uncultured Dysgonomonas sp.: one gene and its partner. Each later gene encodes a partner of the first gene's protein in a complex. Links are inferred from orthologs where the notes say so. Each region holds a gene or a part of one and is shown in the gene's direction. Other genes may lie near its edges. The genes, in order: trxA and trxB.

What was found.
Region 2: the proteins of trxA (region 1) and trxB are in contact, whole or in part, in a crystal structure (PDB 1F6M), measured with the Escherichia coli proteins. The link is inferred for uncultured Dysgonomonas sp. from one-to-one orthologs.

Annotation. Positions count from the first base shown.
Region 1 is NZ_LT599032.1:266,641-283,203, reverse strand. The notes cover bases 5,569-8,236. They hold trxA (thioredoxin), read left to right. Parts: upstream 5,569-6,577; coding sequence 6,578-6,895; downstream 6,896-8,236. Other genes in these bases: tilS (tRNA lysidine(34) synthetase TilS), read right to left, coding at 7,894-8,236; QZL88_RS01105 (nitroreductase), read right to left, coding at 7,244-7,891; QZL88_RS01110 (hypothetical protein), read left to right, coding at 7,035-7,232; dnaE (DNA polymerase III subunit alpha), read left to right, coding at 5,569-6,482. In the rest of the region: QZL88_RS01135 (carboxypeptidase-like regulatory domain-containing protein), read right to left, coding at 1-305; QZL88_RS01130 (SIMPL domain-containing protein), read left to right, coding at 627-1,364; QZL88_RS01125 (hypothetical protein), read right to left, coding at 1,838-2,269; more of dnaE, read left to right, coding at 2,733-5,568; more of tilS, read right to left, coding at 8,237-9,210; QZL88_RS01095 (HD domain-containing protein), read right to left, coding at 9,214-10,440; QZL88_RS01090 (TerC family protein), read left to right, coding at 11,529-12,353; QZL88_RS01085 (hypothetical protein), read left to right, coding at 12,480-13,235; QZL88_RS01080 (alpha-amylase), read right to left, coding at 13,302-14,744; carB (carbamoyl-phosphate synthase (glutamine-hydrolyzing) large subunit), read right to left, coding at 15,037-16,563. UniProt on the Escherichia coli protein: Participates in various redox reactions through the reversible oxidation of its active center dithiol to a disulfide and catalyzes dithiol-disulfide exchange reactions.
Region 2 is NZ_LT599032.1:3,091,108-3,108,002, reverse strand. The notes cover bases 9,969-12,968. They hold trxB (thioredoxin-disulfide reductase), read left to right. Parts: upstream 9,969-10,997; coding sequence 10,998-11,939; downstream 11,940-12,968. Other genes in these bases: QZL88_RS13005 (response regulator transcription factor), read right to left, coding at 12,688-12,968; QZL88_RS13010 (helix-hairpin-helix domain-containing protein), read left to right, coding at 12,035-12,691; QZL88_RS13020 (LolA-like putative outer membrane lipoprotein chaperone), read left to right, coding at 10,248-10,886; QZL88_RS13025 (DNA translocase FtsK), read left to right, coding at 9,969-10,115. Outside these bases: QZL88_RS13055 (DUF3836 domain-containing protein), read left to right, coding at 1-295; QZL88_RS13050 (DUF3836 domain-containing protein), read left to right, coding at 358-807; QZL88_RS13045 (DUF3836 domain-containing protein), read left to right, coding at 1,047-1,490; QZL88_RS13040 (TonB-dependent receptor), read right to left, coding at 1,563-3,947; QZL88_RS13035 (hypothetical protein), read right to left, coding at 4,006-4,362; QZL88_RS13030 (TonB-dependent receptor), read right to left, coding at 4,554-7,361; more of QZL88_RS13025, read left to right, coding at 7,611-9,968; more of QZL88_RS13005, read right to left, coding at 12,969-13,338; QZL88_RS13000 (alpha/beta hydrolase family protein), read right to left, coding at 13,381-14,205; QZL88_RS12995 (alpha/beta hydrolase family protein), read right to left, coding at 14,236-15,060; QZL88_RS12990 (hypothetical protein), read right to left, coding at 15,062-15,469; QZL88_RS12985 (lysylphosphatidylglycerol synthase transmembrane domain-containing protein), read right to left, coding at 15,474-16,463; pbpC (penicillin-binding protein 1C), read left to right, coding at 16,859-16,895.

The DNA of each region.
Region 1 (16,563 bases):
TCTTCACTATTGATAGGGAACTTCATGTTGCGGTATCCAATGTGTGATATCTCCAGTGTTTTAGCTTCCAGCGCATTGCTGAGTTTGATAGAGAATACGCCATCAGTATTGGTTATAGTACCGATATTGGTTCCCGGAACGGAAATGCTGACATATTCAAGTTTCTTATTCGAGTTCTTGTCCTTCACTACACCACTTATAGTAACGTAGTTTGCCGACATATTCTGTGCCTGTAATGGAATACATGCAACGGATATGAGAACGGCAAGGATCAGTTGTGCGGTTTTTAAGTATATTGTTTTCATAACAGTATTGATTAAATAATGAATAATAACCGGTTTCTACTTATATGATTGGTTAGACAAGAAAAACCCTAGAGAAAAATAGAAAAAAATGAAAAATTAGAGATAGTTTTTATTTTCAGGTTCAATTTGTGTCGCCTTAACCCCGGACTACCACTGAAAAGTAAAAAACGGTATCATCAGCTCAAACTCTATTTACAGAACATCCACACCCATTCGTTTACTGTTGTTTGCCAATTCAAAACAGTAGTTCACCCATTTAGGGAAAATAGGTGAGGCTTTTCTTTTTATTTTTGATTCAAGTAAAATTAAAAAATTAAAAATATGAAAAAGATTATGATGTTGACAGCATTGTTATGCGCATCCTTTATGGTTTATTCCCAAACAAGTGAAGATCCGAAAATCCCTTTTATAGAAGTTGTAGGAAGTGCCGAAATGGAAGTTGAGCCCGACGAGATCAGATTGTCGGTAATAATCGGTAACTATGTCGGTGCTAAAAAGGTACGTGATAATGTCTCTCTCGATGAGGCAGATCGTAAATTGAGATCTATCCTTTCGGAAGTCGGCGTTAAGGATAATCAGATAATATTGAAAGATGCAGCCACTAATAATTATTGGGTATATTACTGGCAAACGCAGAAGCATATGGACGAAGCGCGGGTAGAAAAGAAATATGAAATCGTACTTACCACTACCGGTCAGTTGGACAGATTACTAAACCTCATACCGGGGCCCAAAGAGGGCTTTATAAAAGTAAATATTGCAGAACTTAAAAATAAAGATATCACCGAATATCGCAAACAAGTGAAAATAATGGCGATAAAAGCAGCTCAGGAAAAAGCCGGATACCTATTGGAAAGCGTAGGCAATAAAGCCGGACGTCCGATCTATGTTTTGGAAATGGATGAAGAAAATGTAATGAGACCACAACCACATCAGGAACGTTTTTATATGAGCAATACTCTGATGTTAAATGAGGACGCGAATAATGATGCCGATGCTTCCCAAATGCAAAAAATCAAGTTAGCATATAAGATTAAAGCCCGTTTCGAGATATTATAAATTTGTAATTTATGCGAATCAATAGTTGAAGCTGCTCGCTGATTTATTTAGTTAAAATATTAGTTATCAATAAAATAAGTATGTCAAATGTTTTCTAATCTCCTGAAAATCATCAAATTAAAGGAATATTACCTCACATTTCTTTAACCATGATTCCCATTCAATTGGTTGAATGAACATACTAAAATTCAAAGAGCGCACAAAGTCAGATCAACATCTGGACTTTTAGTACATACGATGGGCAAAATTGCCATCGCTTTTATTTATCTAATTTTTTAAATACTGATTCGCATTAGATATTAATAGTTATGGATACGATAAATTTGAGTACTCCTTTGATATTTGAAAAAAGGGTGTATCAAAAATCATTTGATTCACCCCTTCTCATTTGTCCTTATTCTACAATTATTGTAAAACGAACATAGTTTCTTCTTACATTAAATAAATCTTCGTTTCTTTAGAAATACTCTGATTTATGGAAGAACAGTGCCTGTAACCGGAATATCCAGCGTCAGAACTGCAGGAGGTAACAGCGGTAGAGGTACCTCTACACTAACCTCTAGAGATTCATTTAAAGCACCAGGCGCAATAATTATAATATCAAGCTCTCCATCATTAAATATCCAATCGGTAACTCCTGTCGGGAGAGCAACGACATCTCCTTGCCTAATACGAATTTTCGCCCCAGTCGACTTGACTTGCATACTTGCAATATTAGGTGTAAGAATTCCCAGATTCAAAAACTTAAGGTCTAATTGAATAGGTATTACATCTCCTACATGGACAGTTCCCAAATTGAAGGATTGCACACTGGATGTTAATTGAAGACCAGCCTGTGCGTGAGCATTCTGTGCTGTAAACGCCATTGCAAGAAGTACAACAGCCGAAAAAAGAAACTTTTTCATTTTAATTAAGATTTAATTGTAAGTATTAGTTAAAAAACACTAGTTTAATACAACTCACGAATATCTTTTGTTCTACAGAATATCGACATTAACATTCTCTTTATTTATTTTAAAACAAAAGGAAGATCAAAATGATAAACGCACAATAAAAACAATGAAACAGTAATATTTTATCAGTTTAAGCTCTTTCTTCTTGGAATCATAACTATCAGGCAATCGGGATTGTTCTTTTAAGTTAATTATTTCCAGTATATTGAGTAAATATTTAGCACTTTTATTTTATTGATAATTTATGTTTCAACTAAAAATATGCTTGCAGTTTTAACTACTGATTCGCTCAATTAATAGAGATTAATTATTCCAATCTTTAAAAATCCTTACTTGTTGAAAACTGCCAATCGTTTTCCTTGAGAAGAGTTCCTATTTATTGTAACTTTACAGATTGTGAAAAAGCAGAAGAGATATGAATAATTTTGTACACTTACATGTCCATTCCCAATATTCGATGTTGGATGGGCAGGCCAGCATACCGAATCTTGTGAATAAAGCCATTGCCGACGGAATGAAGGCAATAGCCCTTACCGACCATGGAGCCATGTTTGGGGTAAAGGAGTTTTTTAATTATGTAAAAAAGAAGAACGGTAAATACGACAGTGCCATTAAGGAACTGAAAGCTCAGATAAAGGACCTGGAAAAAGATCCGGAAGGGGGAAACGGTGATCAGATCGGTGAATTGAAAATAAAGATACAGCAGGAGGAAGCTAAAAAGTTTAAACCAATTATTGGTTGCGAATGTTATGTAGCCCGCCGTCACAGGACGCTGAAAGAAGGTAAACCAGATATGAGCGGCTGGCATCTTGTGGTACTGGCCAAAAATTTGAAAGGATATAAAAATCTTATCAAAATGGTATCTCATAGCTGGACAGAAGGCTATTACATGCGTCCGCGTATAGATAAGGAACTACTCGAAAAATATCATGAAGGACTGATTGTCTCTACAGCTTGTTTAGGTGGTGAGATACCCAAAAAGATACAAGCCGGAGATGTGGAGGAAACAGAAAAGGCACTACAATGGTTTAAGAATCTTTTTGGTGCAGATTTCTATCTAGAACTTCAGCGCCATAAGGCTAATCGTCCTGATGCAAATATCGAAGCCTATCCTTTGCAGCAAAAGGTTAATGCCGAATTGCTGAAACTAGGTGAGAAATTTGGTGTAAAAGTGATTGCTACCAATGATGTCCACTTTGTGGAAGAAGAGGATGCCGATGCTCACGACCGCCTTATTTGTCTGAGTACAGGTAAGGACTTCGACGATCCTAAGCGGATGCGTTATACCAAGCAGGAATGGTTGAAGACAACGGCGGAAATGAACCAGTTATTCTCGGACCATCCCGAAGTACTGGAAAATACATTGGAGATTGCCGATAAGGTACAGTTCTATTCCATTGATTCCGATGCTTTGATGCCATTCTTTACCATCGATGCATCCTTTGGAACGGAAGAAGGATATAAAATAATGTACAGCGAGGAAGATCTCATAATCGAATTCGGAGAGAAGGCATATAAGCGTCTCGGCGGATACGATAAAGTAATCCGCATCAAGCTGGAATCGGACTATCTGAAACATCTGACGATGATAGGAGCCGACAAGCGTTATGGGAAAGATAGGGATGCCGAAACGGTAGAACGACTCGATTTTGAGCTGGATGTAATGAAAACGATGGGATTTCCCGGTTACTTTCTTATTGTACAGGACTTTATTGCAGCTGCGCGCGAGATGGGTGTGGCTGTCGGACCCGGGCGTGGCTCTGCTGCCGGTTCGGCGGTAGCTTATTGTCTGGGGATTACAGATATAGACCCGATAAAATACGATTTGCTGTTTGAGCGTTTTCTTAATCCCGACCGTATATCCATGCCCGATATCGACATCGATTTTGATGATGACGGACGTGGGAAGGTCTTGAAATGGGTAACGGAAAAATACGGGCAGGAGCGTGTGGCACATATCATTACCTATGGTACTATGGCTACTAAGTCGGCTATAAAGGATGTTGCACGCGTGCAAAAATTACCATTGTCGGAGTCGAACCGATTGGCGAAGTTCGTTCCCGACCGTATCCCTGATAAGAAAAAGGTGACACTGCGCGATGCCATAGAATATGTTCCCGAACTGAAAGAAGCGGCGAACAGCCATGATCCCGTGATGCGCGATACGCTCAAATATGCGCAGATGCTCGAAGGCAATGTGCGTAATACGGGCGTGCATGCCTGTGGTATCATCATCGGGCAGCAGGATATATCCGACATTGTACCGGTGAGTACGGCCGAAGATAAGGAAACGGGCGAGAATATGCTTGTTACCCAGTATGAAGGTACGGTAATTGAAGAGACTGGGCTTATCAAAATGGACTTTCTCGGGCTAAAAACACTCTCTATCATCAAGGAGGCTATTGATAACATAAAACATACTACTGGTGAGACTATCAATATAGATACTATATCGCTCGAGGATCCAAAAACATACGAGCTATATAGTCAGGGTAAAACAACAGGTACATTCCAGTTCGAGTCGGCCGGTATGCAAAAATACCTAAAACAGTTGCAACCGAGTAAGTTTGAAGACTTGATAGCGATGAATGCTCTCTATCGTCCGGGTCCTATGGATTATATTCCTTCGTTTATTGCCCGCAAGCACGGGCAGGAAGAAATAGCTTACGATATCCCGATTATGGAGCGTTATCTGAACGATACTTATGGCATTACCGTGTATCAGGAGCAGGTCATGCTCTTGTCGCGTTTGTTGGCCGACTTTACGCGTGGACAATCCGACGAGTTGCGTAAGGCAATGGGTAAAAAGCTCATTGATAAGATGAATGCCCTGAAAGAAAAATTCATTGCCGGCGGCACTAAAAACGGACACGATAAGAAAACACTTGATAAAATATGGGCCGACTGGGAAAAATTTGCATCATATGCGTTCAATAAGTCCCATGCAACCTGTTACTCGTGGGTAGCTTATCAGACAGCGTGGCTGAAAGCCAATTATCCATCGGAATATATGGCTGCCGTACTTTCTCGAAACTTATCTAATATCACTGAAATCACGAAGTTCATGGACGAATGTAAAGCCATGAGCATGAATGTGCTTGGCCCAGATGTAAATGAGTCTTACCTGAAGTTCTCGGTAAACAAGGAAGGTGATATACGCTTTGGACTAGCTGCTGTAAAAGGAGTAGGAGAGGGTGCTGTAATGAATATTATAGAAGAACGTGAAAAGAATGGCCCATTTAAAGATATATTCGATTTTGTAGAACGTGTCAACCTGAGCTCTTGTAACCGTAAGAATGTAGAATCCCTGGCCTTAGCCGGTGCTTTTGATAATTTTCCGGAAGTAAGCCGTGAGCAGTTTTTCGGAGTTAATGGTAAAGGTGAACAGTTTATAGATATGCTTATCCGTTATGGAAATAAATACCAGCTGGATAAGAATACAGCAGCCAACTCACTGTTTGGGGGAGATACATCATTTGATATAGCACATCCTGAAATACCTAAAGTAGAGAAATGGTCGGATCTGGAGCGTCTGAATAAAGAACGTGAGTTGATAGGGATATACCTTTCGGCACATCCGCTCGATGAATATAAGATAGTACTCAATTATGTATGTAATGTGGGCATGTCGGAAATTGAAGATAAGGATGCTTTGAAAAATAAAGAGGTGACTCTGGGCGGGCTGGTATCGGCTGTGAGGGAAGGGATTACCAAGAACGGAAAGCCGTTTATGATTATTCGCATCGAGGATTTCACGGGAAGCGGTGAACTGCCTTTGTTTGGTGATGACTATATCAACTTTGGAAAATATGGGCGTCTTGGACTATATGTATATATCAAAGGGCGCGTACAACCACGGAAATTTGATCAGACTCAGTTTGAGTTTAAAATATTTTCGATACAGCTATTACCAGATGTAAAAGACCGACTGATAGAGAAGTTAACGATTACTTTACCACTGCATGATATGAATACGCAGATGGTGGAAGAGCTGTCTACTTTAACAAAAAACAATCCGGGTAATTCATTGTTATATTTTCAGGTAGTTGATGGTGAACGAAATATGAAAGTAGATTTGTTTTCAAGAAGTTTTAAAATAAATGTTAAGCAGGAACTTATTGATTATCTGGTGGAAAACGAAAATATTGTATTTAAAGTAAATTGAAGCCTTTCATATTCTAAATAGATTAATTACCTTTGCAAAACAAATAAAACAAATAGATAATATAAATATTATAAATAATTAGATAGATTGAAACTATGGCTTTAGAGATTACAGACGCAGGGTTTGAAGGTATATTGAAATCGGACAAACCACTAGTAATAGATTTTTGGGCAGAGTGGTGTGGCCCTTGCCGCATGGTCGGTCCTATTGTGGAAGAATTGGCTGCTGAATATGCAGACAAAGTAACTATTGGTAAAGTAGATGTGGATAACAATGACGACATTACGTCTAAGTATGGTATCCGCAATATACCTACAATCCTATTCATCAAAAACGGTGAAGTAGTGGACAAACAAGTAGGTGCAGCTCAGAAAGCCGTATTGGTAGAGAAGATAGAGAATATGCTGAAATAAAGCTCCCTAATATTGATAAAAAGCCTGTCTGATTAGATAGGCTTTTTTTGTTGGATATCCCACATCGGATTAGTCCTGGTTGAACTAATCGTTTTACCTTCTGTTATAATATAATGAATGGTTTAAAGTAGTTGCGGGTATGGAAGTATATATGATTCTTTTGTATGTTAGTATAGCTATGTTTGTGGCCAGTATTGTGTTGTGGTATATTTCGGGCAGATATATAAAAGAACATAAACCAGTCTTATCCCGACGGATGGTTTATATAGGCGGATTTATGTTCTCTTTTTCTATTCTGGGGGCTTTGGTAGCCTTAATTATCTGGTCTTCTAAATAACCTCGTCTTGATTATCTTATATACTGCACCTTACTCTCATCTCTTGGTTTGGCATCTGGCGATTCGTTCTTATAGCCAACGGCAATACCAAAAACAACTTCGTGTGTATCAGGCATATTTATCTCTTTCAGGAAATCTTTCGAATCGGGGTCGTTCAATATACTGGCCATATTACCAATGGTACATGTCCCGATATTCATAGATTCGGCACTGAGGAGAATATTCTGCGCCAATAGTCCGCAATCGACTGCACTATAAGGATTCCTCTTATCCTTACCTACAATGATGAGGGTCGGTGCTCCGTGAAATACACTGAATCCCGGTTCTTGCGCACGGGCTGCACTTCCTTGCAGGCTTTTTCCTTTGGCCTTTTCCACAAAGCTGTTGTTGATCCTGCTTAATAAATCGGCACTTTGTATAACCCTTACTTCCCACGATTGCCTGTTTAGTGCACTAGGTGCATTTATGGCACATTTCACTATTGTATCCAGTTGCTCCGGTGTTATCTGTTCCGGCTTATATGAGCGTATACTTCTACGGCTCATAATGGCTTCTACTACAGTATTTTTTTGTTCCATATCGCTCGTTTTTTCTGTCGTTGAATTGTTGCAGGAGAATAGCATCAGGGAAGCTATTGCTGCGATAAACATTTTCTTCATATTCATTTACTATATGTTATTTTTACTATTTCTGTTGTCTTATCAGTTATTCTAAACCGCTCATCAGCGCGGTGCCCTACTATCCATACTATATCATCGCCCGAACAAAGCAGCCATGTGGCTTCCTTGTCGAACAGGCTGAACTTATTGTCGGAAAAATAATCGCTTACTTTCTTCTTTCCCTTCATACCGAAAGGCATAAACCAATCACCCTGCCTCCATTTGCGAAGGGTTAACGGATAAGCTAGTTTATCAGCGTCGATGTATATTATATCGGGATTCTTTTCTATGGAAAAATCCCCGTTTACCGGAGTACGCTCTATTTTCAGATGTATGGGGCGCGATAAGGTAGTTTCATCTTCGTGGATATTATACCGTTCTATTTTGAGACTGTCCTTTTTCTTTAAGATAAGGAATCCTCTGTCTTTTAGTAACTCATGTGTTTCCGAATAGAATATTTTACCCGACTGGCTTATCACGGATTCGAATATCTGCCGTACCGTAGCTGAATTGAACCCATACGGAGAAAGGAGCTCGAAAAGGATAGCTTCCGGTTCCAGATACTGCACCAGCATGGATATATTTATCTTATTGTCTCCCAATATATTGGCTTTCACCTGAGCCATATACATATAGTATATGTTAGCCACCTGCGTCAGATGCTCGGCTGTTTTGTTTATCGACTCTTTTGCCGAAGGATTTATCGCTTCCAGCATAGGGATAACATTCAGCCTTATCTTGTTCCGGGCATACATATCTTCATTGTTGGTGCTATCATCAACGAACGACATTCGCCTTTCTTTCAGATACTCTATTATCTCGTCGCGGCTCACGCATAACAATGGACGGATAATATATCCGTTTACAGGGGCAATACCGGTAAGTCCGCGGATACCTGTTCCCCTGACAAGATTGAGCAGAATGGTTTCTACAGAATCATCTCGATGATGTGCTACGGCTATTTTGTCGGCCATATGAATAACTCTGAGTTGTTCAAACCAGTTGTAACGCAGCTCACGGGCAGCCATTTCTATCGACACGGAATTTATAGCGGCATAGGCTTCCGTATCGAAATCGATACGCTCGTATTTCAGATTATACTTTTTACAAAGTTCTTCTACAAAGAATGCGTCCCTGTTAGATTCTTCGCCCCGTAAGTGAAAATTACAATGGGCTACGACACATTCGAGGCCGAAGCTATGAAGGATATCAAGTAAAGCGACAGAATCAGCTCCTCCGCTCACACCTACGATTATTTTCTCTCCTCCGGCAAGTAATCCGTTGGCAACGATATACTGTTCTACTCTCGAAATATCCATAATTTAAATTTTCAGGTACGAAAAGTAATATTTCTGCACTTTCTTAGACAGCAGTTGTATATTGAGCATGTCCGATGCCTCCGATATATCCCTGATGCTACCGTCATTGTACAGGATATCTATACTATCGTCGGCTTCATTATACATATTTGTATAAATAACATCGGACGAATAGAAGAAAGATGCTTCGTATTCATTCACTCCGAGCTGTTCGGTATAAGCCGCAATATGTTTCTGTATCTGGTGCTCAGACAGCGGTTCATTGGTTATTTCTATTTTAAACAGGTTCCTGTTTATCAAAGCCGCGCTAAGCGTGGACAATACCTTGTCTTCGTTTGCTGCCCATACCTTCAGTGCGCACCAGATGTCATTATCGTCCAGACCCGCGAAATGTTTCAATACTTCTTCGCGTTGCCTGTCAAAGAATACCCTGCTTACATCATTCTCCAGGAAATACAGGAAGGCCGGAGACGCAAACAGCTTTATACCCTTATCGCTCAGTTCCTTTGCCCTTGTCAGTGTTTTTATCAGCATTTTCTCGGCTGCAACGGCTGTTTTATGCAGATATACCTGCCAGTACATCAGCCGGCGCGACATCAGGAAGTTTTCTATCGAGTAAATACCCTTAGCCTCTACAACAAGGCGGTCGTTGCGGAGATCGAGCATCTTAATAATGCGGGCCGATCCTATATTACCCTCCGTTACACCTGTAAAGAAACTGTCGCGGCGCAGGTAATCGAGGCGGTCTACATCCAGTTGCCCGCTCACCAGTTGATGCAGGAACTTTTTCGGATACTCGTTCTTGAATATTGAAATACAGATATCAAGTTCACCATCCATTTCTTCGTTCAGGTTTTCCATCAGAGCAAGGGAAAACTCTTCGTGATGGATACCGTTTGTCAGCGTATATTCCAGTACATGCGAGAAAGGCCCGTGACCTACATCGTGTAGCAGGATACAGGCTAATGCTCCATTTGCTTCTTCGGCGGTTATTTCATGACCTTTTATTCTCAGGTTGTTTATGGCTTCATCCATCAGGTACATAGCGCCGATGGAATGATGTAAACGGGTGTGTTGTGCTCCCGGATACACGAATGAGGCCAACCCCAGTTGCTTGATACGATTGAGCCGCTGCAAAAAAGGGTGTTGTATAAGTCTGTAAAGAAAATTATTCGGGATAGTAATAAAACCGAATACGGGATCATTAATTATTTTCTTCTTATTACTCATCAGTAACAGTGTATTTTAATATTTTAGAGTTCAAAGATACGGAGAATTTAATTAATCGAGGTTTAACAGCAAGTTTCTCTAAGATAAACACACGAAAATTGGTAACGTTTCAGCTAACAGTCAACAATGTACTCACACAGAGACGCTAAGGCGCAAAGTATAACTCATAATCTATCGTCAATTTAGGTTCATTAACTATATAATGTTAAAACCTGACACTTCTGACAAATTTTTCACTATTTCCCATCTGTTATTTTTGCATTCATTAACTATATATGGTTAAAAGGTAACAGAAGTAACGGTTTTTTAGCTATTAGCCGTTAGTCTATTAGCCTTAAAACTAGCAACTAAAAAACTTGACTTACGACTTTCCAAAAGGTAACAAAGGTAACAGTTTTTCTACTATTACTTTTTACTCTCTGTAGCCTCCCCCAAGGGTTAGGGCTGTTAAGTTCTGAATTCTTATATCCTCTTTGTCATGTTGAACGCAGTGAAACATCTCGTTTCTCTGGGTCGGGATTCTGAACGAAGTGAAGAATGACAGCAGAAAATAACAGAATAAAGCAGAGAACTTAACAGCCCTGCCCCGAGGGGGAGAAACAACGTTCGACAGAACGAAGTGTAGTCAATGGAAGGGCCGATCAACACGTCAAAGAACCATAAGCTAGCAGCTTACTACATAGATAAACTATTTCAAAAAGATTAGATTTCGGGTTTACCCTAAAGCTTTCTAGATAGAAGCCGAAGGATATTTTCTCGGCTATGGACAAACGTTTGGCCGCATGGAGTATAATCAGTAGTAGTATTCTAGATTATTTTTTATTGTATAGATACAATTACAAAAGAATATAAAAAAATAGAGATATTGACTAAATAGTTTTTGTGAACTATCGAAAATGTTATCTTTGTAATGAAGATCGAGGACAATTAGATGCGAACAATTATGAAGAAACTACTACTCAGGATTCAACGAATTCTGGGTCTTAAGAAGACAGATCGAGATACTGTTATAAAGGAATATTTAGAAAAAAAGAGATAATTTCCAAAAGCGTCAAATTCTTTATTAAATTTGTCGCAAAAATATTTTTATGGAAATTTTTGAAACTTTTCTTTTGCCAAGTGCGTGGATAGCTTTGCTCACTCTGGCTTTTCTTGAAATAGTATTAGGAATAGACAATATCGTGTTTTTGTCTATCATATCGTCTAAATTACCACAAAAGGAGCAGCCAAAAGCCCGTACTATAGGCTTATTGCTGGCTATGCTATTTCGTATCCTTTTATTATTTTGTATATCCTGGCTGATGAAGCTGACCAAGCCCATATTTTCATTCGATACGGCATGGTTCGACGGTTCTATTTCGGGACAGAGCATTATAATCGGAGTAGGAGGGCTCTTTCTACTATATAAAAGTGTAACTGAAATTCATCATAAACTAGAAGGAGAGAGTGATGCTGCTCATGGAAAATCAAAATCCGGCTTCGTCGGTGTTATTGTCCAGATTGTAGCTCTTGATATTGTCTTTTCGTTCGATAGTGTCCTTACTGCGGTTGGATTGGTCAGTTTCAGCGAATTTGGATATGTAGGAGCTATGACTATCATGGTTACGGCCGTTGTTGCGGCTGTTATGATTATGTTATTATTTTCCGGTCCGGTGAGTAAATTTGTAAACGAACATCCGACAATTCAGATGCTTGGACTTTCATTCCTGATCCTTATAGGTGTAATGTTGTTGGTCGAATCGGCACATTTGTCTCAGATTTCAATCTTCGGTACCACTGTGGGAGAAATACCGAAAGGATATATATACTTTGCCATTGCTTTCTCTTTGCTTGTCGAATTTCTGAATATGAAGTTAAGGAAGAAGTCGACACCTGTAAAACTCAAAGATTCGGAACTGATAAAAGAAGAATAATCTTTAAGCTATAGATTGTTATCATCATTTGCCAATCAGCTTATTTACTAATAGGCCAATTTACAATAAAAGAACGCCCGATTCGTTAATTAGGTAATCATTAAAAAAAGACCAGACACTTATTCTATGAAGAGATTTATACTTACATCCCTTATCGGCATATTATCAGCCGGATTTACGTTATATGCTCAAACGAAGCAGCTTGTCCAAATCAATTCGGTGAAAACGAAAGAGATAGTGGATCTCAAGTATAATAACAAAAAACAGCTGACCTATTTTGTTGAAAAAGGTGTTGTTACCTTTCGCGAATTTACGTTCAAATATGACAAAATTACGAACTTGCTCTCTGAATGTATAATGAATCAGGACAGAGGGGAATTGATTACCAATTCCAGGTATACATACAATGATGGTTATATTGCTGAAGAGGTGACAAGTTCCGGAAAACAGGTAAAGGAGAAAAAAGTAACAGACCACCTGCAAATTCATATAGACCATAAAGGACGGCTTACCAAAACCGTATTTGAAGATGGTAAACCGTGGGAAGAATTTGTATATGACGAAAATAATAATCTGGTTACATACACACAACATGGAGCAACTAACGAAGGAAGTAAGATCACTATCTTTAAATTCAACAATGATAAATCTGCTTTTCTCAATATAGAGAGTATTCCTGCGTGGTTCTGGGCATGGCATGTAAATAGCATGAGATGGTGCGGAGACTTTATCGGTAAAAATAATCCGAAGGGGTTTACGACCGAAGACCCGAGGTATGGTACAGATACTATTGAAGTTACATATGAATACGATACGGATGGGTATCCCGTAAAGCAGTTCTATAACGGGGAATTAGTTCGGGAGATGCTATATAAGAATTAAAAATAAATGAATATAAAAGGGCGATTAGATCACTTCTAATCGCCCTTTTATATTCATTTAATCTTATTAAGATTTTACCCAAACAGATAAAGCTCCTCCTTCGACAAGAAAATCACCGTTACCTTCATCATCTATTGTTATTTTCTTCTGCACGTTGCCGGTAATATCGTACCAAACTTCACCTTTGCGGTTTATCCCCACATTCATTATTTTATTTCCCTCAATACCATTCGACATCAGAAATACAAGCCCCGATTCGGGATGATCTTTATCTCCTAGGCGCACAAAGCCTACCGTAGAGGGATGGTCGAAATAGTCTTTTTGCTCACCGTAAGCATATTTCCTCCGGGCATCCAGTAATAGATCAATGATAGGTTGATGTCGCGATTTATCTCCGTTTGTACCATAATAATCACCATAAAAAATGCAGGGATATCCTTTCTCCATCAGTAGGATGAGGGCGTAAGCCGAAGGTTTGAACCAGTCTTCTATTTCCGATTCCAGAGAGCTACCCAGTTGCGAGTCGTGGTTATCCACAAAAGTGACTGCATAGTCCGGATGATGCAAAACGAGAGTATTGTCCAGTATCCCTTGCAAATCATAATCTTTGCCGAATATCGAGGCCTTATACATATTATAATGCAGGGGTACATCGAACAAATCGGTCGTTTTATTTACAGCAGAAAGATATTTTTCTAACGTTTCCAGATCCCCGTTCCAGTATTCAGCAACCGAATAGAAGTCGTCGCCCCTCTCGGCTCTTACTGTTTCCAGAAATTGTTTAACAAACTTATCTTCCATGTGTTTCACTGCATCGAGACGCATACCATCCAAATTCAATTCGTTGGAAACCCATAGTCCCCAGCGGTTCAGTTCCTTTATCACTTCCGGATGGTCGAGATCTAAATCGTTACATAGCAAAAAATCATAATTGCCATTTTCGTCATCTACCCCTTCACTCCAATATTTGTTTTCTCCGAGTATACGGAAGATTCCGCTTTTTTTCTGAGCATCGTCAAATCCGACACCGGAAAAGTGGTACCAGTGCCATTTAAAGTCGGAATATTTATTCCCCCGTCCTTTGAATAAGTAGCCTGTCCATGCCTGAATCTCTATCTCGTCGCTTATATCCTTATTCCTCTCTTTAGGATCGACCTCTTTTACTTTAAATTTCTCGGTATAGTCACCTTCGGCTTTATGATTCATTACAGTATCGAGATATACTGATATTTTATTTTTATGCAACTCGCCGATCATTTCTATTAATTCATCTTTTGTACCATATTTCGTTCTTACGGTACTATTTTGGTCAAATTCTCCGAGGTCGAAAAGGTCGTATGTTGCATACCCTTCATCCTGTTGTTCGTCTGCCTTATATGCCGGAGGAATCCATACTGCCGTTATACCTGTTTCATGCAGATGTCTTGCATCTTGTTTTAGTTGTTTCCATAAATTTCCGTCATTTGGGAGATTCCACTCGAAGTATTGCATCATTACACCATTTTTCATAATCGGCAATGTTTATTTTTTGTTTGTGATTGTATGTTTGATTCCCATTTAGGGAATGTCTAACGAAAATTTAAATCCAGCTTTTGGTTTTCTTAGACTAAAAGTACAAAGAAAACGCTTTTACATTCCTTTTTGTTTAACAAATTATGCATTACGGTGCATACACATGATATGTAGTCCTTATATGGCAATGTGAGCCAACTGTTGACGTGAAATCTGTACTTACAGGACTTCGCTAACTAAAAAAAATAGCCTCAGAAAAACTGAGGCTATTCATTATAATAAAAGCAGATTATTCATACTCGTTCCATGCCTTGATTTCTATCTCATCCACATTCATTTTGCAGAATGCCTGTATGAAAGCCGATGCGAGGCGGGAGTTTGTAAGTAAAGGCACATTGTAGTCGATAGATGCCCTGCGGATTTTATATCCGTTATCCAACTCGTTTGTGGTAAAGTTTTTAGGGATATTCACCACAAGGTCTATCTTCTTGTTCTGGATCATTTCCAGTGCACTTGGTTTCTGGTCTTCATTCGGCCAGAATACCTGAGTGGCAGGCACTCCGTTATCTACAAGGAACTTTTGAGAACCTCCCGTTGCATACAGTTCGTATCCCTTCTGATGTAGCAGACGTGCGGCTTGCAACAGTTCCACTTTCGATTTGGCAGGTCCGGTAGAGAACAGTACCGTTTTCTTCGGAACACGGTAACCGACCGACAGCATCGACTTGAGCATAGCATCGTAGAAGTTGTCTCCGATGCATCCCACCTCCCCGGTAGAAGCCATATCCACACCTAGTACAGGGTCGGCTTTTTGCAGGCGGGAGAATGAGAACTGTGATGCTTTGATACCTACATAGTCGAGATCGAAGTCGTTCTTGTTCGGCTTTTCTACATTTTTGCCCAGCATCACCTGAGTCGCAAGATCGATAAAGTTTATCTTCAGTACTTTAGATACGAATGGGAATGAGCGGGATGCCCGCAGGTTACATTCGATCACTTTGATATCGTTGTCTTTTGCAAGGAACTGCATATTGAAAGGTCCCGAAATCTGTAACTCTTCGGCGACTTTCCTTGCTACTTTCTTGATCCGTCTTACTGTCTCGATATATAAGCGTTGAGCAGGGAACTGTATGGTCGCATCTCCTGAGTGAACTCCGGCAAATTCGACGTGTTCCGAGATGGCATACATCACTATCTCTCCTTTGTTTGCCACAGCATCTATTTCTATCTCTTTGGCATTTTCGATGAACTCGCTCACCACAACAGGATGCTTTTTGGAGACTTCGGCAGCCAGCCCTAGGAAGTTTTCAAGCTCCTGATCGTTGGAGCAGACATTCATCGCAGCGCCCGAGAGTACATAAGACGGGCGAATGAGTACCGGATAACCAACCTCGGTTACAAAGCCTTTGATATCATCGAGCGAAGTCAGTTCTTTCCATCGAGGCTGATCTACTCCGATGCGGTCGAGCATGCTGGAGAACTTGTGGCGGTCTTCGGCATTGTCAATGCTTTTGGCAGTTGTACCGAGTATGTTTACTTTCGCCGCATCTAGCCGCATAGCCAGATTATTTGGTATCTGTCCGCCTACCGAAAGGATTACCCCATGCGGGTTTTCCAGTTCTATGATGTCCATCACACGCTCGTAAGTCAACTCGTCGAAGTAGAGGCGGTCACACATGTCGTAGTCGGTCGATACTGTTTCGGGATTGTAGTTTATCATTACCGAGCGATACCCTTCCTTGCGGATTGTTTGCAGGGCATTTACCGAACACCAGTCGAACTCTACGGACGATCCGATGCGATATGCTCCCGATCC
Region 2 (16,895 bases), 2.8 Mb from region 1 along the record:
GCCCGAAAGCAAAGAATACTACCACTACGACCAAAACGGCAATATCGTAGAAAAGACAGTAAGCGTATGGAATGAGAATACCGGATGGGAAAATGCAGCAACATATTCTTATCAATATGGAGACGCGAACAAGGTAGCCTATGTAGCATATACAAAATGGGACAAAAACAATGAACGATGGTCTGAAAAATCCGATATTACCGTTCATATATATAACGACAAAGACGAATTTCTGACTACAAAACAAATTCAGGTAGAGAATAAGACCGCTTACAACTTAATCTCTCAAAAATAAATATACAGCATAATATATCCAGATAACAATAGTAATTACAACAACCAATAAATAATACAACTATGAGAACAACTATTATAACTTCAGTATTCGCAGTATTAGTTTCAACAATGAACTTAAGTGCTAAAAATGTAATAACCTACAGCAATGTAGAAAATAATGAATCAGGTGTAAAGAAAGAATATGTTACCATAAACAAAGAAACTTCGAAACCCGAAAGCAAAGGGTGCTACCTTTATGACAGAAAGGGTAATATAACTGAAAAAACCGTAAGTGTATGGAACAATGAAACGGGATGGGTAAACACTGCTAAATATGAATACCAATACACAAGCGCAAACAAAGTATCAGGTTTGACTTACACCGAATGGAATAAAGAAACAAGCAACTGGGCAGGCAAATCATCTTTCATTGCCCACATATATGATGAAAATGATGAACTTCTCTCTTTAGAACAAATCAATATACAAAACAGGGCGAATAACGATAATAACTTCATTACCCAAAAATAAGTTAGGATTAAAACAACAACAATGTAAGGCTGCCTGAGAAGGTAGCCTTACTTATTTCCCTGACAGATAGAAAAACTGAATTGTATCAAAAATGGACACTTATGTAAAAAATATTTACAGTACAAAAAACAACCAATCATATAACATTTTATATATCAGCAATCTAAAGATTTTGGCACAGAATTGGTATATTATATTGTGAACAAGAGATACAAATTATAACTATAAAACATACAATTATGAAAACAACTATTTTAACTTCAGTATTCGCAGTATTAGTTTCAATAATGAATCTTAATGCCAAAGACGTAATAACTTACAGTAATATGGAAAATAATGAATTAGGCGTAAAGAAAGAATATGTTACGCTTGATGACAAAACTTCCATCCCTTTCAAGAAAACCTCTTACTTCTATGACGAAAAAGGCAGACTTCTGGAAAGAACAATACAAAAATGGAATGATAAAGGCGGATGGATAAACCTTGCTAAGTTTGAATACAGATATAACAAGTCTGACAAAGCGAGTGTTATAACCATCACGAAATGGAATAACAAGCAAAAAGACTGGGCTAATAAATCAAGCATTTACACATACATATATAATGATAGCAACGAGTTCCTATCAATAAAGCAAGAAACAGTAGATAACAAGATCAAAGACGAGCTACTTACTCAGAAATAAATCCTCTAGAAAATAAAAAATAAGGTTGCCAACAATTAGCAACCTTATTTTCATTTAAATATATACGATTGATTATAGTAAATTACCTATTTTAAATCCGAGAAACACAGTGCGAGGCAAACTTGGTCCGTAAATATAAGAAGGATCCCGGTCGATACCTTTATCAAAGTCTTTTTGATAAGAATTGAATATATTCTTCATGCCGGCAAACCATTCAACTGTCACACCACCTGTTATTCTCATATCGTAATGAAACTTAAGACCTGCGTCGAAAAATGTTTTTGACTTGCGCAGTTCCCCGGCATCACGGGCCTCTCCCTCCGGCAAATCAACTCCAAAATATGGAACCAACATCCTACCTGTATAATTACCTGTTGCAGACACACCAAAATTGCGTGCAAACTCCCAATCCACAGTAAAGAAACCATATGTATCCGGCGTTCTGAAAAAGTTCTTTTCTCCAAAGGTCTCCTCAGCTGTCTTATACTTACTGGATTGAATCGTAAATCCGGCACTCACACTCAGCTTATCCGATGGCATTACCTTCAGTTCCAGATTCAAACCTTGTACCGACGCCCCATCTTTTGAATTGATACGGGTATATATCACTGTACCATTCTCATCCGGTTCACCTATTTCATTCCTGAAGGGGTTATGCAATTTATTGTAAAAGCCTTCTATCAGGATATTGGTATTGATCCCTCCCAACTTTTTATTGAAATCGAAAGACAAAGTAAAACTGGAACTGTTTTCCTGTTTCAGGTCCGGATCATTCTTATTTATCACCTGACGCGAACCCGATGTCTCGATATGAAGATCCTCATCGAATATTTGCGGAGCACGGTAACCTCTCGAAAAACCGAGACGGGTTTGCAGATAATCTGTAAGGTCATACATTACACTTGCCCGAGGTACAAGCACAGTCCCCGATTTGTCACTATCTGTTTGTTTATCGTTGATAGAATAATGTTCTATACGTGCTCCGGCCAGAAACTTTGCTTTTCCTACCTTTATCTCATATTGAGCAAAAGCACCTGTAGTAGAAAGTGACTGGTCGGACACGATACGATTAGGAACATGCGTTGTTTCTATTTCACCGTCATCATTCACCTTGTATTCAGGATATCCCAGCTTCTTATCAGTCAGATGCGAACCTGTGTGTTCTACTCCTCCTATGAGAGTTGAAATATCATTTACCGAAGCCTTATATTGAGCACCTATATTAAATGTTTTATCTTTTGTATTACCATAGTCGCTTAACGATTGGTTAGCCCCATAGTATGAGTCTCTGTCCAGATATTGTCCCGAGGCAAATACAGTAAGCAGGTCACTCTCCCGCAGATATTGCTCATAGGTCAATGCCCCTGTCACCATATCATGCTTCACCGATTCCGAGATATCACGTTCATGATCAGGATAGTCCTGTTTATTCCCTCCTTTGCGCTGTTCACGGATATTAAAGAAGTCGAGGCTTATTTTGTTCCTGTATCCGGGACGATGAAATATACGGGTACCAATAACAGTGTTTTTCATTGGTGCTATTTCGGAAAAACTATCATCATTCGCATCAAACATTTTACGGTCACGCATATTGCCGAATACCGAAATTCCGGTCTTATGATCTTCTGTAACCAGAGTTGCATTCATTGTTGCATTATAATCGGCTGCCGGGCCATTAGAGCCACTTATACCTGTACCAATCAGAGAGGTATTAAATCCGGCTTCAAACGAATTCGTTTTCGGGTCTTTCAGTATCAGATTGATTGTTCCGGCAATAGCATTCGACCCATAAAGTACCGAGCCTCCGCCACGTACAACTTCTATACGTTCCAGCATATTAGCCGGAATCAGTTCCAAACCATAAACTCCGGCAAGCCCGCTAAATATAGGACGGCTGTTTATCAGTATCTGGGAATAAGGACCTTCCATGCCATTCATACGTATTTGGGAAAAGCCACAATTCTGACAGTCGTTTTCATAACGTAGCCCTGTGCAGTAATTCAAACCTTCTCCTAATACGACCGACTGAGTTGTTTCCAGCATCTTGGTACTGATAGTGTTTACTATCACAGGGGCTTCAGTCCTTTTTTGAGAAGTACGGCCTGCTGTAACAACAACTTCGTTAAGATTCAGTGCATCTTCTTCTATTTCAAAGTTCACCTCTATCGATTTCCCCCGCTTTAGTTCCACTTCTTTTTCCTGAGGCTTGAACCCGATACCTTCAGCAACCACCGTAAATGTTCCTTCGGGCAAGTTCTTCAACGTATAATGTCCGGTTGCATCTGTAGCAACCCCTATTGTTGTATTTTTAAGGATAATATTAATATACGAAATATGTTGCCCCGTCTTACTATTAACCACATGTCCGAAAATATTGGCGTCGGTACGCACCAGATTAGCCTGCATTACTCCTGCAGACAGTATTAGCATAAATAATACTATTATATGTTTTTTCATCTTTTATTTTTAAATTAATCAGTATCTGTAAAAGTAAAGTCTGGTTCCGGATGCCGGATTATAAAAAAGGAGGGGGACGCAGAAGAAAACATCCGCTATGATACTGAAAATGAAGTACAGCACTCGAATATGCAAGAAGTACGACCGGTTTAACAAAAGGAATACTTAAGTCGACAATAGATGCCGATAAGTCTATTACTTCAAATGCTGATAAATGCTGTATTAATTGTAATTCTGTTTTTGTATGCGTATGCGCCGGTTTACCATCACACCCTTTTTTATAGGGATGCGAATGGAGGATCATAGTATCATCAATCTTATGGATATGATGAAAGAAATTGATAGATCCCAGATATAATACGGTTACAATCAATAAACCAAACTTACTGACTGTTAACGAATAACTGTTACGCATTAATTTGCGGTATAATGATAAATAGCTTTTTAGTTGAGGTGCAAAGCTAAAAAAAACGGACTTTCCGGGCAATCACCATTACTAGGTATATACAGAAATAACAATACCTACATATAGGTATTATATATATGCAATAGAAAAATATTATAACTAAAAAATCCGCAACATTTGTTACGGATTTGATTATATAGTTAGAACATCGGGCCACCGGGACCTCTACCTCCACCGGGACCAAATCGGCGTCCTCCACCAGGACCTTCCATATCGCTGCTCTTCGCCCCGCCTTTAAAGGATTGGAAACGAATAGTAAGCCCCACCATGAAATAACTGCTAATAGTATTATAAGTACTATAAGTTATATTGTTGGCATTCGAACTACGGGAGATGTTGCTCTGATCCTGAAGTATATCATATATCTTAAAGCGTAAAGTCGCCGGAAGGCTGACAGCTCCTGATTCTTTCTTAATCTTTATATTAAACTCTTTGGCCAGAGAAGCATTCCATATCCATGAATTTTCCTGATAGCCTCCGGTATATCCCGAATTGGATGAATAGTTCAAATCGCTTTCAAGGACAAAATTATATGGCAGATACCAGGAAAAATCACCCCCTCCGCCATAATTATAAATCTCCTGATTTTTAAGCGATTCATTCTGTGTAGATGACAAGGAATTTCTGGTATTCTCGTAAGAAATATTACCTCTGATATTGAATTGAAATTTATCAGAGTTAAACTTTAACCCAAGACCTTCACTGATACTATATGTATTGGCCGTATTCTTTTGAGGGTCTCCCCCGTCACGATCCGATATGAATGTATTATCACGGTTATAGTTACCGAATGTACGTGTATTAATAGAAAAGCGCTTGTTCCTCAACGGAGTGTTGTACATAAACATGAGCCGTCCCGTCATATTTCCATCGATATTCTCATAAGTAGTATTCCGGCTATTACCCTCTCCGATACGTGTAATACTTGCTATGGCATTCGTCGTATATCTCACATCTGCAAAACTCATTATCGACGATGCTTTTTCCGGGATGTATTTTTGATAACGTATATTCAACCTGTGTTCGAAACTTGGTTTCAGATTAGGATTACCCCGAGTAGTATCGGTTGCACTCTGTGAGATGATACCATCATAGAGCTGATCTGTTGATGCCTGACTGGTTTGTCCATTATATCTTATCCGGAGGTTATGGCGTTTATCCCACAAATAATTTAGTTCCAGACGCGGAGCAAAATTCACAAAATTCCTTGCCCTGTCTCTATTTTCCTCCATATTTGGCTGTGTAACGGAAGTTTGGGAACGCGATGGCTCCAACCCCACGCCAACAGTATAATTATACTTCTGACGGCGGGCCTGAAAGTTTAACGATATATTCTGATTAAGGAAATCATTTTTTGTATTACGGGTATAATCTTCTGCTATAACCGTATATTTTCCCGAAGCATCCTTCTCATATGTTTTTTTATCCGTTTCGGAATGAGTATTTCTTATGTTATAGGCCAGTTCCAGGAAATTATTACGTCCGATAGGCTCCAGATAAGATAACCGTGCACGCCAGTTGTAACTATTATTTTTTTGGTTATAGATCTGATCCTGTATTCTCGATTCGCCTGCATTATAATAATCCGTTATTGAATAAGTGATACCATCTGTATCCCCATCTGACAATCCGCCGGACAGTTCTACTGTAACAGATCTCCCTTTACTATTCAATTTTCTGTTTACCAATAAATTTCCATCCAACCGAAGGGTATGCCCATCGGATGACGATTCCGAGTTAGCGCGGAAGTTATCTTTTTCGCTGGAAGCAGTTGTACGCTCCGACTCACTCATAGAAAACTGATTCGATTTCGAATATGAAAGGTTGGGGCGAAATATGATATTAGTCAAGCTGTCGGGTGCCCATTCAAACTTGAACCTGCCATTCATGTTCTTATTATTGTTGTTCTGCGACGAAGTCCTATTTTCAATCATATCACTGCTTGTATATGTCGTGTTGCTTGTCGTTTCCACATTATTATCAGTACCCCTGTACTGGGCATCACCGTCATACTTAAATTTCTTGGAAGGCTCCATGGCAACATTCACTCCTCCCATTGTTGTTTCGGTGAGTCCTCTGTTGTTTCCCCAGCCACGTCCGCCGCCACCGCCACCGCCGGCATTGTTATTATTATTGAAATTGCCCAGAGCCGAAAGACGGTTGTCCCCTCTGGCCACATTGACAAATCCATTAGCTTCGTATCGGTCTTTATTTCCATATCCCCCCGATACCGTACCCATCACTCCTTCTTTCATTCCGGGCTTTACTACCAGATTTATCACAGTTTGCTCTTCACCATCATCGAAGCCTGTAAGTAGGGCCATATCTGATTTTTGATCCAGTACCTGTAATTTCTCTACCATTTTGGCCGGTAAATTCTCGGATGCGGTCTTAGGATCTTCACTAAAAAACTCTTTTCCATCTACAAGAATCTTGGATATATCTTTTCCGTTTACGGTTATTTTACCATCCGAATCTATCTCTGCTCCGGGTATTTTCTTTATAAGATCGCCCAACACCGCACTTTCCTGTACCTTATATGCCGCAGCATTATATTCTGCAGTATCCCCCTTTATAATTATTTCAGGAGCTTTGGCTTCTACTGTGGCCTCACTCAACAAAATACCGTCTTCTTTCAGATATACATTTCCTATTGCGGTTTTCGTCCTTGTATTTACAGCAAAATATTGCTCCAGATAGCCAAGAAACGAAACATGAACCAGATAGTTCCCCGGTTTTACAGCTACACTGAATTTTCCTGTTGCATTCGTAGCGGCACCTGTCACATAAGCACTATCCTTTACATTCAGCACACGGATGCTCGCCAATTCAATTTCTTCTTTGGTACCGTCATCAAATACGGTCCCTGTTATATTTATCGTCTGGGATTGTACACTCAATTGAAAAAACATGCACAAAAAGAGAAGCAGGGGAATATTCCTTTTCATTATTTCCTTATATCTAATTTTTATTTACCTGACATGTCTGACTCTATTAATTAGAAAAGGTTTAATTTAAATTCGCTTTTTTAATAAAAAAGTACCAGATATTATAAATTTTGTATTCTTTTAATTTTAAATTCTTTTACAAAAGATAAAAAAAGGCTGCGTCGTTCCTTTCTAAAAAAGCGTTATATTTGTGTTCTATATTATTACAAAAAATTAAAGAGATAAAGAGTATTCGTCTCACTTCACCATATGGCTAAAAAAACAGTCCAGAAAAAGAAAACCCCTAGTAAAGGCGCTCAATTTTTAGAGTTTATAAAAAAAGAACGCACCAGATTCCTGTTAGGCGTATGCCTTGCATTTATCGGAGCATATATATTATTGGGGCAGGTATCATTCTTCGTTACCGGAGCCGCCGACCAAAGCAAGGTTGTAAACAGATATTTCTTCGACCTCATATCCCATAAGCAACAGATATCCAACTGGACAGGTGTTGCCGGCGCTTTTATAGCAGAGAAATTTATAAACCAGTGGTTCGGGATTTTTTCATTACTGATCCCTGTCTATTTTATACTGATGGGACTAAAAATGATGCGGGTAATAAACATATCCGCCATCCGTACATTCCTGCTTATGGCTTTCGCCATGATCTGGGGTTCTATAACAAGTGCCTTTACCTTATCCCGGATTTTCCCCGACAGCCATATTATATGGGGCGGAGCACACGGGCAATACATTGAACAAACCCTGGAAGCCGCACTGGGAATACCCGGCGTACTGATGATTATCGTCTTATTACTGATTATATTCCTCATTATTACTAAAAAGGCATCTATGGAGTTTTTCCGGGGGCTGTTCAAAAATCCGTTGAAAAATAATTCAGCACAGGATATAGATCCTGAACTTGAAAATTTCTATGAAGAAGAAATAGAGGAAGAAGAACCTGTGAAAGAAAAGAAAAGCTGGTTTAGCTTCTTTAAAAGAAAAAAAGAGGACAAGGCTACTGAAGATGAAGACAATAGAGATATCCTTGACGAAGATTCCGAAATACGCACAATAGAAAATACAAAACCAAAAAAGACTGCGACAACTGTAAAAATAGATCAGGACTTCGAGATTGTTGTACCGAAAGATGAAGAATTTATTCAGCCAGTAAGAAATACAGAGACACATCCTCCAAAACCAGCAGAACCTGTTTTACCGGCCCTCGATGGAGATACCGATATGTTGCCCGAAGGTGAAGAGATGGAGGACTACGACCCGACGAAAGACCTGTCCAACTTCCATTTTCCATCTACCGAACTGCTGAAAATATATGACACCACAGGCAAAGGAGTGGACATGGAAGAACAGAATGCCAATAAGAGCAAGATTATAACTACCCTGCAAAATTATGGCATAGAAATCACTTCTATCAAAGCAACCGTAGGACCTACAATCACATTATATGAAATAGTACCGAAAGCCGGAGTCCGAATTTCGAAAATCCGTAATCTGGAAGACGATATAGCCCTGAGTTTATCAGCCTTAGGTATTCGCATCATTGCACCAATGCCGGGTAAAGGCACAATCGGGATAGAAGTACCAAACAAAGACCCGCAAATCGTATCCATGCAGTCGGTGATTGCCTCCCGCAGGTTTCAGGAATGCGCATACGATCTGCCTGTTGCTTTGGGTAAAACCATTACTAATGAGATATTCATGTTCGACCTCTGCAAGATGCCGCACTTACTGGTTGCCGGAGCTACAGGACAAGGAAAATCGGTAGGGCTGAATGCCATCATCACATCATTGCTTTACAAGAAACATCCGGCCGAGATGAAAATGGTATTAGTAGACCCTAAAATGGTGGAATTCAACATTTACTCTACAATAGAGAAGCACTATCTGGCAAAATTGCCTGATGCAGAAAAAGCCATTATCACAGATGTGAGCAAAGTAACCCAGACCCTTAACTCTCTGACAAAGGAGATGGACGACCGCTACGAATTGTTGATGAATGCCGGAGTGCGTAACATAAAAGAATATAACGAAAAATTCCGTAAGCGCCGTTTGAACCCGTTGAAAGGTCACCGCTTCCTGCCATACCTGGTTATCATTATAGACGAGTTTGGCGACCTGATTATGACCGCCGGAAAAGAAATAGAAATGCCTATCGCCCGTATAGCACAGAAAGCTCGTGCAGTAGGTATGCATATGGTCATTGCCACCCAGCGCCCGACAACAAACATCATCACGGGTACAATAAAGGCCAACTTCCCTGCCCGCATGGCTTTCCGTGTTACATCACAGATAGACTCGCGTACTATTCTGGATATGTCCGGTGCAAACCAGCTGATAGGACGTGGAGACTTACTCTTTTCACAAGGTAGTGATCTGGTCCGTATCCAATGCGCCTTTGTAGACACTCCGGAGGTAGAAGGAATAGCCCAGTATATCGGTAACCAGCAAGGATATTCACATGCTTTCGAATTACCTGAATATGTGGGTGAAGGCGGAGAAGATAAAATAGGCAATATAGATCTTAACGACCGTGATCCGCTCTTTGATGAAGCTGCACGCCTGATAGTCGTACACCAACAAGGTTCAACCTCACTTATTCAGCGGAAATTCTCTATCGGATACAACCGTGCCGGACGCCTTATGGACCAGCTTGAAGCTGCAGGTATCGTAGGCCCTACACAAGGCAGCAAAGCCCGTGATGTACTGATTGCCGATGAGTATAGCCTGGAACAGAAGTTGAGTGCATTTAATTAGAAGATAATTCCAATCGGTAGTTGAATCATTGTAGTATAAAATTGTTCAGAAACAATTCCTAATTGCTTTCCGCTATATTTAAACTTTTCTGTTTATTAATTGTCTATATTTGTATACTAAACAGAACGAGATATGAAAATCAAATTATTCGCATTATTTATCCTTATCACATTCACAGTAGGATTATCTGCACAAAATGCCCGTGAGATATTAGACAAAGCATCGGAAACATATAATAAAGCAGGCGCTGTTACAGCAACTTTCACACTGGATTCGAAAGACACAAAAGCTCAGTCAATGCACAGTTATGATGGCAAAGCTTTTATGAAGGGTAATAAATTCAGGATAGAAATCCCTGATGCCATTACATGGTTTGATGGAACAACCCAATGGGTATATATAAAAGATACCGAAGAGGTGAACATAAGTAATCCTACAGGTGAAGAATTGCAGGCAATCAGCCCTTCGGTGTTATTCAATATATATAAAAAAGGATTTAACCTGTCGTATAAAGGAGAAAAAAGGATGAACGGCAAATCATTATATGAGGTAGAACTGATACCTCAGAAAAAGGGTGGAGATTTTACTAAAATAGCCGTATTAATAGATAAAGCAAGTAATATCTTCTCAAAGATCACAGTCACCGATAAAGTCGGTATAGAAAACATACTTACTATTAAGAATTACCAAGCGGGGAGCAACTTGAACGATGATGTATTCCAGTTCCATAAAAAGGACTTTCCCAGAGCCGAAATTGTCGATTTAAGATAAATAGATTCTGTTTATCATACTATAAAAAATATGATATAGATAAGCTTTGAGTCAATAAATATTTTCTATACATTTGCATTAAATATAAACAAAACATATAAATCTCACAACATGAACGAAAAAGTACGTTGCCTGATTATCGGTTCAGGTCCCGCAGGATATACTGCTGCTATTTATGCATCAAGAGCAAACCTATCACCTGTACTTTACGAAGGAATACAACCCGGAGGACAGTTGACCACAACTACCGAAGTGGAGAATTTTCCCGGTTATCCGGAGGGTATCACAGGCCCCGAACTGATGGAAGACCTGAAAAAGCAGGCTACACGTTTTGGCGCCGATATTCGTTTTGGAATTGCCACATCTGTAGATTTCACCAGTTACCCCCGTAAAGTAACTATCGATGGAGAAAAAGTGATAGAAACCGATAGTGTAATTATCGCTACCGGAGCCAGTGCTAAATATCTCGGATTACCTGATGAAACAAAATATGCAGGAATGGGAGTTTCTGCCTGCGCAACATGCGACGGATTCTTCTACCGCAAGAAAGTGGTAGCCGTAGTAGGTGGAGGAGACACAGCCTGCGAAGAAGCTATATATTTGGCCGGACTGGCAGAAAAAGTCTATCTGATTGTACGCAAGCCTTATCTCCGCGCATCGAAAGTAATGCAGGACAGGGCAATGCAGAATCCTAAGATAGAAATTTTGTTTGAGTGTAATGCTGTAGGACTATTCGGTGAAAACGGTGTTGAAGGAGCCCATATAGTAAAACATCAGGGAGAAGCAAACGAAGAAAAATTTGATATCAAGATCGACGGATTCTTCCTTGCCATTGGTCACAAACCGAATACAGATATATTTAAAGACCAACTTAACCTCGACTCTGTAGGTTATATCCTTACCGAACCTGGTACACCTAAAACATGTATAGAGGGGGTATTCGCAGCGGGTGACGTAGCCGATTCGCACTATCGCCAGGCTATTACTGCCGCAGGTACAGGATGTCAGGCGGCGATAGAAGCTGAGAGATATCTGAGCGAAAGAGGGTTATAATATATCCGATATATAAAATTTAAGGAAAGTCTACGGGAGCCATATCCGTAGACTTTTTTTATTACTTTTGGTGTTCCAACACATAAATAACCTTGATGAACTGGAAAGACTACTTATACTTTCAGAAACGGGACAGAGTCGCCATTATATTACTGCTTGTCCTTATCACCCTTACGGGAGGGATATATATTTTTACCAGACCACAACAAAAAGCAGATAAAGAAGAGGCTAAACCTTCCGGAGTACGAGTAATAACAAATACTGATACTCTATATAGTAATACAGTTTCTACTCCCTCTGAGCAAAATAAAGATAAAGCATCGGACTATCCCTATCAGAAAAAATTAGAGACAGGGAGAACTGTAGAACTTAATACTGCCGACACCACATCGCTGAAAAAGATACCCGGGATAGGAACCGGATTCGCAAACCGGATAGTCAAGTATCGCAACCTGTTAGGAGGCTTTGCTGATATCACACAACTGAAAGAGGTCTGGGGACTGGATAATGAATTGTATGACAAAATTATGCCTTACATTACACTTATACCCCAAGTAAAGAAGATGAAAGTCAACTCGGCAGACTTCAACGAATTGATCAGACATCCCTATATAGATTATAAGCAAGCTAAAATCATTGTGGACATCAGAGAAAGGAAAGGCAGGATAGAATCACTAAAACGCCTGCGCTTGCTTGAAGAATTTAGTGACGATGATATCAAAAGGCTTACACCTTATCTTTCCTTTGACTAGATATAATATTCGGCGAGGTCTACCAGTCCGGCACGCATAGCATACTTAATAGCCTCATGCACATTGTTTACCTCCAGTTTACGGAAAATATTCTTTCGGTGGGTGATGATCGTATGAAAGCTAAGATTGCGGTTAGATGCTATTTCTTTCGTAGTCCGTCCTAATGCTATCTCCTTGAGTATTTCTTTCTCTGTAACAGTAAGAATATGATCCAGCGATTCGGTCACAGGCTTCTGGCTTTGCAAAAGCTGATTCGTAACACGTCCGCAGATAAAACGTTCGCCACGGAATATATGCAGCAAGCCCATATTTATCTCATCCAGTTCGCATGACTTCAGGACGACACTAAACGACTCACTGCTCATAATCAGGCGACGGAGAAAGTCATAACTCAACTCTTCGGAAAACAACAGCCAACGGGACTGAGAAAATCTGTAGCCTACATTTAGCAGTTCGTCCACACTCCCAAAATCGGAGAGTGTATAATCCAGTATCACAACGGCATCGGGGGTAGTTGTAAGCATCTTTACCAGATCGCCCTTACTGTCGGCGACCTGAACAGATGATGCCTTGTTGGTATCACTTATAAGGGTTTCTATCCCAATACGTGTGATATCCTGCCTGTCGACTATAATTACATCTTTCATCCCAATCTTTAGCGATTTGATATGATTAAAGCTCAAAGATAGTTATTTCCGTCCAAAGAATTTTGAAAAAAACATCATTTGATAATCCACGGCATTGTTCCAGTAGTCATGTGTATGTGCTCCCGGACGTACAATATAATCGTGAGGAATATTCATATACAACATTTTCTTGTGCAGTTCTTCATTTACATTATAAAAAAAGTCATTCACGCCACAGTCTATTATAATGGCCAGTGAGTTCGGCTCTATCTTATACAATTGGTCTATAACAGTATGTTCATTCCATTGCTCTTCATTCTCTTTATATTTTCCAAGCCAGCTTTTCATTTCCCAATTGTTGGGAAAAGGACGGATATCTACCCCTCCACTCATAGAACCGCATGCACCAAACACATCATTATGATTGATTCCAAGCCACAGGCCGCCATGACCACCCATACTGAAACCCGTTACAGCGCGCCCTTTTGGCGAAGCTACAGTATTGTAATGTTCATCTATATACTTAATCAACTCGGAGCTTACATATGTTTCAAATTGCATTGACGGATCAACAGGGCTATCCCAGTACCAGCTATTCTGCCCGTCGGGGCAAACCACGATCATCTGCCAACGCGTAGCATCCTGAGGCAAACTCTTTTTAGTACCGTTTACCCACGTGTCATATCGTCCTCCATAGCCATGCAAAAGGTAAAGAACCGGGTACTTCGCGGGATTACTCTTGTCATATCCTTCCGGCAGAACGACTACATTTTTGATAGTCTTATTCATCTTAGGACTGAATACCTGAATGGTATCTACTGTTTGCGAAAACAATGGCAGGCAGGCTATAGCTACCAGCAAAGTTAAAGTTGTAAATAGTTTTTTCATTTTTGTTAGATTATTTAGTTATTCGGTTTATCAGTTACTCTTATTAAAAAAGCCGAAGAAAAACTGTAGTTGTTTTACAATAGCTTTGTTCCAGTATTTACGGTCATGTCCTCCGGATTCTACAATATATTCATGCTGAATACCTTTATTTAGCATTGACTGATGGAGCTGTCCGTTTACATACAGAAATTGATCTTCAAATCCACAGTCGATAATTATAGATAAAGTTTTTGGCTTTAGTTTATTAGTCATGTTGATAATAACATTTTCATCCCATCGTTTTTTATTTGTGGCATAACCACCCAACTGGCTACTCAGTTTATATACCTTTGGGAAGGGACGGAAATCCACAGCGCCACTCATAGACCCACATGCACCGAAAACACCGGGATGAAGGATAGCCAGACGCAAAGCCCCGTAACCGCCCATACTGAATCCCGATATGGCACGAGCCAAGGATGAGGGTATTGTTTTGTATTTATTGTCTATCGACTCTACCAGTTCCTTTGTTATGTATGTTTCGAATTGTGAAGCAGGGTTTACCGAACTATCGAGATACCAGCTATTTTCCCCGTTGGGGCATACGATTATCATATTATATTTGGTTACGTCATCAGGCAATTCTTTCCTTATAACCTTCGTCCATGAGGTATGATCGGCCTGTACACCATGAAGAAGATAGAGTACCGGATATTTTATGGTGTCCTGCCTGTTATATCCGGCAGGAAGAATGACCAGATTCTTTATATCCCTTTCCATCTTTTTACTGAATACCTCAATAGTATCAACAGTCTGCCCAGTGAGACTGCCGATAAAGAAAAGCAAGGAAAATAATATACAAAGACTCTTTTTCATATCATCTGAATATACCCCAGTTATCATTCAATTTCTTTAAGGTCGGACCTTCTTTATTTTCTGATTCTTCAAGGCCTTTTACACAATATCGATATTCGAATGGAGGAATATAATTCTCAAAATCAACATTCAAATGAATTATAGCAGTATCCTCCGTATCATATGTTATCCAATATCTTCGCACCGATAATTTCTTTTTCAACGAGTCTATTATTCTGAGATCTTCATCTTCACTTGATGTCGATATCTTATCTTTTAGCAATTCGAAAGAGAATCTGTTATCTTCATAAAACATCGTTATTTTTTCTTCTTCCGTATACCAGAATCGCTGGTAAGATATATAAAGCAATGCAGCTATTAAACATAGTGTAAATATTCCTCTGGTCGATCTGTTCCTTCTGTTGCTCATATAATCAATCCTCTTTCTTTCCAAACGATTTCTTCACCCATCCCGGTACAATTACAGCACCTACAAACAGGTAATTGTAGTAAGTAAGTAGCCGCCACAGCAGGATTATAACAGGTACTACACCTGCCAATGGTATAAATTCGCTCAGGTACTGTTTGAATATAAATTCCGTAAACCCGCTTCCTCCGGGTGTAGGACTAACTACCATAACAACCCACATAACAAACTGACGGGCAAAAATCAACAGATTGTCATGCACCTGAAAGAATGCCATAAAAATAGCATTCACTACCAGATAACGTGAACTCCACGACAAGATAGTAGCCATTATCAGCGGAAACCAGTATGAAAAAGCCTTTCCTCTTATCTCCCTTGAGCTTACAATAAGATCATCTCCGGCTTTAACCGCACTTTTGTGCCAACGACGAAGAAAGGGTAGCCTGAATATCTTTATTATCAGCCAACGAATAGCCTGAGGTTTGAAGAATAACCCCACTATCAGTAACGTGCACAGAAGCATCTTGATAATGTAAGCAACAATGAAAAGCACCAACACCCCCGAGCCCAAAGCGGTATTGTCGGCAAACAAGGTATGGAAAGGGATAAATATCAGAAGCATAGGGAAGGTGACTACGAAAAACATCTCATCGAGCAGCAAAGTCACAAATACCATTGCCGTACTGCGCCCGACCGGTATTTTCTCTTTTGCCAAAAATAGCACAGCCATACTCGACCCCCCTACTACGGAAGGGGTGACAGCTGTTCCAAACTCGGCTAATAGGGTAACTTTGATACATTGTTTCCACGACAATTGCTTTTCGGTAAGGTAACGGTAACGGATTACAAAGCCGGTATCGCGCCCCAACATAAAACAGAAAGCAACAAAAATCCAGAAAATAGTATGTTCCGTAATTGTGATTTGTCTGAGATCATCCAGATTAAATTCACGGCTGAACATATAGATGATAACCCCCATGCCTATAAATGTAGGCACAAGTATTTTCCAAATACTAAAGCTTGAAGACTCCTTTCCCATCCGCAAAATCTGATGAATATACAAAAGTAAGAAAACATTTTATCTTTTTCTTTTCTTTTGTACATTTACAGTAAAGTATATGGAATTTGCAGAATATTAACTCTAAATAGGTTAGATAAAAAAATGAATGTTCTACAATCGTAATATTCTTACTTAACTTTATCTATAATATAATCAGTGGAAATTAGACAATAATGAACAGAAAAAGTAACAATTAAATATAGTGTAAAAAGTGTCAACTTTGTAAAGTTTTGAATTAACAATTAAAAAAAATAACAGCTTCCAAATTGTACAAAATGTGTCAAGTTTGTCAACTTTTAACAAATTAGAAGAATCGAAAAAAGATAGAAAGAATGGCAAGGCAATACCTACAAATTATAAAATCTTTCC